Regions from separate parts of the Streptomyces sp. NBC_00988 genome, predicted to be linked through region 1. Evidence: predicted binding sites of a transcription regulator. Region 1 holds the regulator's gene; the other holds the start of a gene.

Region 1 (3,585 bases):
GGTGCCCGGTCGGATGTCGACCTCCTCCATGCCGTCCAGCGTCTCCAACGGCACCTTCGTACCGAGGGACGCCGCCGTCATCGGGAGCGTGACCGTGCAGTGCAGGTCGTCGCCGCGGCGCTGGAACATCGCGTGCGGCAGCTCGTGGATCTCGACGTACAGGTCACCGGCGGGGCCGCCGCCGGGGCCGACCTCGCCCTCGCCCGCGAGCTGGATCCGCGTGCCGTTGTCCACACCCGCCGGGATCTTGACCGTGAGCGTGCGCCGCGAGCGGACGCGGCCGTCGCCGGCGCACTCCGGGCACGGCGTCGGCACGACCGTGCCGAAGCCCTGGCACTGGGGGCAGGGGCGGGACGTCATGACCTGGCCCAGGAAGGACCGGGTCACCTGCGAGACCTCACCGCGACCGCGACACATGTCACAGGTCTGCGCGGAGGTGCCGGGGGCCGCGCCCTCGCCGTTGCAGGTGTTGCAGACGACGGCCGTGTCGACCTGGATGTCCTTCGTGGTGCCGAAGGCCGCCTCGTCGAGCTCGATCTCCAGCCGGATCATCGCGTCCTGGCCCCGGCGGGTGCGCGAGCGCGGTCCGCGCTGCGACGCCGTACCGAAGAACGCGTCCATGATGTCCGAGAAGTTCCCGAAGCCACCGGCTCCGAAGCCCGCGCCCGCGCCGCCCGCCTGTGAGAGGGGGTCGCCGCCGAGGTCGTAGACCTGCTTCTTCTGCGGGTCCGAGAGCACCTCGTAAGCGGCGTTGATCTCCTTGAAGCGCTCCTGGGTCTTCGGATCCGGATTCACGTCCGGGTGCAGCTCGCGCGCGAGCCTACGGAAGGCCTTCTTGATCTCATCCTGCGACGCGTCGCGACGCACGCCGAGAACGGCGTAGTAGTCCGTGGCCACTTAGGACTCCGCCAGGATCTGTCCGACGTACCGTGCCACTGCGCGTACCGCTCCCATCGTTCCCGGGTAATCCATGCGGGTCGGTCCGACCACGCCTAGCTTGGCGACTGCCTCGCCGCCCGAACCGTAGCCGACCGACACCACCGACGTGGAGTTGAGTCCCTCGTAGGCGTTCTCATGACCGATCCGTACGGTCATGCCCGAATCCCCCGCCTCACCAAGCAACTTGAGGAGGACGACCTGCTCCTCAAGGGCTTCCAGGATGGGGCGGATGGTGAGGGGAAAGTCATGTCCGAAGCGGGTGAGATTGGCGGTGCCGCCGATCATCAATCGCTCCTCGGTCTCCTCGACGAGGGTCTCCAGGAGGGTGGAGAGCACCGTCGCGACCGTGCCGCGGTCCTCGGCCTCGAAGGCCTCCGGCAGGTCCTGCACGAGCAGCGGTACGTCCGCGAAGCGGCGGGCCGCGATCCGGCTGTTGAGCCGCGCGCGCAGATCCGCGAGCGAGCTCTCCCCGAAGGGCGCCGGGCAGTCGACCATGCGCTGCTCGACCCGCCCGGTGTCGGTGATCAGCACGAGCATCACGCGCGCGGGGGCCAGCGACAGCAGCTCCACGTGGCGGACGGTCGAGCGGGTCAACGAGGGGTACTGCACGACGGCGACCTGCCGGGTGAGCTGCGCGAGCAGCCGTACCGTACGGCCGACGACGTCGTCGAGGTCCACGGCACCGTCCAGGAAGTTCTGGATCGCCTTGCGCTCGGGGCCGGTCATCGGCTTGACGCCGGCGAGCTTGTCGACGAAGAGCCGGTAGCCCTTGTCCGTCGGAATCCGCCCGGCGCTGGTGTGCGGCTGGGCGATGTAGCCCTCGTCCTCCAGGGCCGCCATGTCGTTGCGCACGGTCGCCGGGGAGACGCCGAGGCTGTGCCGCTCGGTGAGCGCCTTGGACCCGACCGGCTCCTCGGTGCCGACATAGTCCTGGACGATGGCGCGCAGCACCTGAAGCCTGCGTTCGCTGAGCATCGCGCACACCTCCAGTTCTGGTCGCCGTTTTGTTGCCGGGCTGCCCTTTCCTGGCACTCTGTGCGCGCGAGTGCCAGCGTTCCCCGGCCCAGTGTACGGCCGTGAGGTACACCCCGGGCAAGGCCGGTCCTGCGATGTCAATCCCTGGTGCCCTCACCGTTAGCGTCGCCGTATGACGGTGACTTGGGAAGAGGCGGGGTGGGAGCGGCTGGCCGCCGGGGTGGGCCGGTGCCGGCTGCCTGGCTGGGACTGCACGGTCGGGCTGGTGATCGGCGGGGACTCGGCACTGCTGATCGACGCGGGGTCGAGCCTGGCGGAGGGCGCACGGTTGCGCAGGCAGGCGCAGGCACTCGCCGGGCGCCGTGTGCCGCTTCTCGCGCTCACCCACCTCCATTTCGACCATGTCTTCGGGGCGGCGGTGTTCGCGGGGGCGACGGTTTTCGTGGGCGGGGGCGCGAGCGAGGTGTTCGAGCGCGGGGGCGAGGAGCTGCTGGCCGACGCGGTGCGCAACGGGCTGGACCCGCGGGCGGCGGAGAACGCGGCGGACGTCTTCGTGCACCCTCGCGAATGCGTGTACGTGTGGGGTCAGGGTCAGATGCGGCTGGAACTGGACGGCGGCCCGGAGGTCCTGCTGGTGCACGGCCGGGGACACACCGACCACGATCTCGCGGTCGTGGTGCCGGGCGACCCGCCGGTCGTGTTCTGCGGCGACCTGGTCGAGGAGTCCGGCGAACCCCAGGCCGGCCCGGACGCGGTTCCGGGTCTCTGGCCTGCGGCGCTCGACCGGCTCCTCTCCCTGGGCGGGGAGGACGCGCTGTACGTGCCTGGTCACGGAGCGGTGGTGGACGCGGGGTTCGTGCGAGCCCAACGGGACGCGTTGGCAACGCGTTTCGGCGTGTCGTGACGACGGTCGCCCCGGTTCTCCTATCGTCATCCGAATGCGCCAGTACTCCGCCGACCTGACCCCGCCGTGGAAGAAGCCCAAGCCGGCCCCCGAGGTCCCCGCGGAGGCGGGCCTGGTGGTCGAGGAGCCGGGCACCGGTTTCTGCGGCGCGGTGATCCGCTGCGAGGCCGGCACGGTCACCCTGGAGGACCGCTTCGGCAAACACCGGGTGTTCCCGCTGGAACCGAGGGGCTTCCTCCTGGAGGGCAGGGTCGTCACCCTGGTCAGGCCCGTATCAAGTCCCCTCCGGCCCACTCGTACGGCTTCCGGTTCGGTGGCCGTCCCGGGTGCACGCGCGCGTGTGGCCCGCGCCGGGCGGATCTACGTGGAGGGCCGGCACGACGCCGAGCTCGTCGAGCGGGTGTGGGGCGACGACCTGCGCATCGAGGGCGTGGTGGTCGAGTACCTGGAGGGCGTCGACGACCTCCCGTCGATCGTCGCGGAATTCGATCCCGGCCCGGACGCGCGGTTGGGCATCCTGGTCGACCACCTGCTCCCCGGCACCAAGGAGTGGCGCATCGCCCAGTCGGTCACCAGCGAACACGCGCTGGTCGTGGGCCACCCGTACATCGACATCTGGGAGGCCGTGAAACCGTCCTCCGTCGGCATCGCCGCCTGGCCCCGCGTCCCACGCGGTCAGGACTGGAAGACGGGCGTGTGCCGGTCCCTGGGTTGGCCGGAAAACACCGGTGCGGTGTGGCAGGCGATTCTGGCCAAGGTCGGGTCGT
Region 2 (3,585 bases), 1.1 Mb from region 1:
AACTACGACGACGTGAACCGTTTCTGCTCCGAGCTGATCGGTGACCCGGCGGGCGAGGGCTGGGGCTTCGTCAACGTCAACCTCCGGCCGTACTACGCGGAGGGCTCCAAGACCCTCGCCTACGAGATCTGCGAGCAGCTGGGGTGGCGGCTTCCGGACCAGCTCGTGGTTCCCATCGCCTCCGGGTCGCAGCTCACGAAGATCGACAAGGGGCTCCAGGAGCTGATCAAGCTCGGGCTCGTCGAGGACAAGCCGTACAAGATCTTCGGGGCGCAGGCGGAAGGGTGTTCGCCGGTTTCCGTCGCCTACAAGGCCGGGCATGACGTCGTACGGCCGCAGAAGCCGAACACGATCGCGAAGTCGCTGGCGATCGGGAACCCGGCGGACGGGCCGTATGTCCTCGACATCGCTCGGCGTACGGGCGGGGCTGTCGAGGACGTCAACGATGAGCAGGTCGTCGACGCGATCAAGTTGCTTGCCCGGACCGAGGGGATCTTCGCGGAGACCGCGGGCGGGGTGACCGTCGGTGTGGCGAAGAAGCTGATCGAGAACGGGTTGCTGGACCCGACCCTGACGACGGTGGTCCTCAACACGGGTGACGGTCTCAAGACGCTGGACGCGGTGGCCGGTACGGGGCTCACCGCGACGATCCGGCCCAGCCTTGAGTCCTTCAGGGAAGCTGGACTCGCGTCCTAGCGTCGTTCCTCGGCGCCCCCAAAAGCCACAAGCCACACCTGACCGGGAGGTCATCAGCATGAGCGTTTCCGTCCGCATCCCCACCATCCTGCGCACCTACACCGGCGGTCAGGCCGAAGTGACCGCCGAAGGTGCCACCCTCGCCGAGGTCATCAGCGACCTGGAGAAGAACCACACCGGGATCTCCGCCCGCGTGCTCGACGATCAGGGCAAGCTGCGGCGGTTCGTCAACGTGTACGTGAACGACGACGACGTGCGGTTCGAGCAGGGGCTGGAGACGGCCACTCCGGACGGGGCCGGGGTGTCGATCATTCCGGCCGTCGCCGGCGGCTGATAATTACCCTCGGTAACGCCGATTACCAAGAGTTCATCGAATTGCCCCCTCCGTGAGAGAAGCGGAGGGGGCAATTCTGTAGGGTTGAGCGGGGTACAGTTGGGGAACCCGCTCCACTCCGCATGCCGGACGCATATGAGTACCCGCTCCGCGTGCGATGAGAAGTAGCCAAAGTGTGCAGTCTTTTTGCGCCTTATGTTCCCTTTATCGGGCCCGACTTGCCCTGACGTCGGACGAATTCTCCGTATATTCCCGACCGGTCCTGCCCGGAATTCTCGTCGGATTGACCTGTTGCAGACGGCAGTTGGACGGATACATTCGGCCGCGGTCGACGCGTTCCGGCGCACGCCCCCAATCCTGTGGGGGGTGAGGTCTGACCCGGATCCGCGAAGTGCGGGTCCGTGCAAGGGCCAGTAATAGGGGAGTTAGGCATGGCTCAGGGCACCGTCAAATGGTTCAACGCGGAGAAGGGGTACGGCTTCATCGCGGTCGACGGTGGTGCGGATGTTTTCGTCCACTACAGCGCGATTCAGATGGACGGCTACCGCACCCTGGAAGAGGGTCAGCGGGTCGATTTCGAGATCTCGCAGGGTCAGAAGGGGCCGCAGGCGGACATGGTCCGGCTCGCGACCGGCTGAAGCACGCGCCGACGAACAGCAGCGACGTTCTTCGTTCCTCACCGAAGGGCTCGTACTCCTGGGGGGTCACCTCCTGGGGTACGGGCCCTTCGGCATGCCCCGTGCGCACCTCGCGCGCCCCGCGAAGGATGGGGCCCAGAACCTGGGAGCCGCTTGCACTCGACCATGCCGAGTGCTAATCATTGGCGTTAGCACTCTGAAGGTGAGAGTGATAACGAAGGATCGGGTCGGTGAGGCCCGCAGGCCAGGTGGCGCAAGGAGCCACGGGGCAGGCGAGCCGTCCGTCGCGGGCGCCAGCGCGGTCCGGAGCAATCCACCCCAGTCCGGGAGGACCACTTCACATGGCCAAGATCATCGCGTTCGACGAGGAGGCGCGGCGAGGCCTTGAGCGCGGTATGAACCAGCTCGCCGACGCCGTCAAGGTCACCCTCGGCCCCAAGGGCCGCAACGTCGTCCTTGAGAAGAAGTGGGGCGCCCCCACGATCACCAACGATGGTGTCTCCATCGCCAAGGAGATCGAGCTGGAGGACCCGTACGAGAAGATCGGCGCCGAGCTGGTCAAGGAAGTCGCCAAGAAGACGGACGACGTCGCCGGCGACGGTACGACCACCGCGACCGTGCTCGCCCAGGCTCTCGTCAAGGAAGGCCTGCGCAACGTAGCCGCGGGCGCCAACCCGATGGCCCTCAAGCGCGGTATCGAGAAGGCCGTCGAGGCCGTCTCCGGTGCCCTGCTGGAGCAGGCCAAGGACGTGGAGACCAAGGAGCAGATCGCTTCTACGGCCTCCATCTCCGCCGCCGACAGCCAGATCGGCGAGCTCATCGCCGAGGCGATGGACAAGGTCGGCAAGGAAGGCGTCATCACCGTCGAGGAGTCCCAGACCTTCGGTCTGGAGCTGGAGCTCACCGAGGGTATGCGCTTCGACAAGGGCTACATCTCGGCGTACTTCGCCACCGACATGGAGCGTATGGAGGCGTCGCTCGACGACCCGTACATCCTGATCGCCAACTCGAAGATCGCCAACGTCAAGGACCTGCTCCCGCTCCTGGAGAAGGTCATGCAGTCGGGCAAGCCGCTGCTGATCATCGCCGAGGACGTCGAGGGCGAGGCCCTGTCCACGCTGGTCGTCAACAAGATCCGCGGCACCTTCAAGTCCGTCGCCGTCAAGGCTCCGGGCTTCGGTGACCGTCGCAAGGCCATGCTCGGCGACATCGCCATCCTCACGGGCGGCGAGGTCATCTCCGAGGAGGTCGGCCTCAAGCTGGAGAACGCGACCGTGGATCTCCTCGGCCGCGCCCGCAAGGTCGTCATCACCAAGGACGAGACGACGATCGTCGACGGCTCGGGCTCGGCGGACCAGGTTGCCGGTCGCGTCAACCAGATCCGCGCCGAGATCGAGAACAGCGACTCGGACTACGACCGCGAGAAGCTCCAGGAGCGCCTCGCCAAGCTCGCCGGCGGCGTCGCCGTCATCAAGGCGGGCGCGGCCACCGAGGTCGAGCTCAAGGAGCGCAAGCACCGCATCGAGGACGCCGTTCGCAACGCGAAGGCGGCCGTCGAGGAGGGCATCGTCGCCGGTGGCGGCGTCGCGCTCATCCAGGCGGGCCACGTCTTCGAGAAGCTTGAGCTCGAAGGTGACGAGGCCACGGGTGCCGCGATCGTGAAGCTGGCCCTGGAGGCCCCGCTGAAGCAGATCGCCGTCAACGGTGGCCTCGAAGGCGGAGTCGTCGTCGAGAAGGTCCGCAACCTGCCCATCGGTCACGGCCTCAACGCCGCCACCGGTGAGTACGTGGACATGATCGCCGAGGGCATCATCGACCCGGCGAAGGTCACGCGCTCTGCCCTGCAGAACGCCGCGTCCATCGCCGCGCTCTTCCTCACCACCGAGGCCGTCATCGCCGACAAGCCCGAGAAGGCCG

The links. Region 1 encodes HrcA, which represses chaperone genes, less so after heat shock. Its sites were predicted from a motif close to TTNGCACTCNGNNNNNCNGAGTGCNAA; they were not measured.
Region 2: a site for HrcA is predicted at 1,821-1,847, ahead of groL (chaperonin GroEL). Genes of this name have one in related genera too.

What each region holds. Positions count from the first base shown of each region.
Region 1 is NZ_CP108730.1:4,656,489-4,660,073, forward strand. It holds gene dnaJ (molecular chaperone DnaJ) at 1-897, opposite strand, end outside; gene hrcA (heat-inducible transcriptional repressor HrcA) at 898-1,914, opposite strand; gene OG496_RS21225 (MBL fold metallo-hydrolase) at 2,087-2,818, shown strand; gene OG496_RS21230 (DUF3097 domain-containing protein) at 2,853-3,585, shown strand, end outside.
Region 2 is NZ_CP108730.1:5,804,295-5,807,879, reverse strand. It holds gene thrC (threonine synthase) at 1-696, shown strand, start outside; gene OG496_RS26390 (MoaD/ThiS family protein) at 755-1,030, shown strand; gene OG496_RS26385 (cold-shock protein) at 1,462-1,668, shown strand; gene groL (chaperonin GroEL) at 2,010-3,585, shown strand, end outside.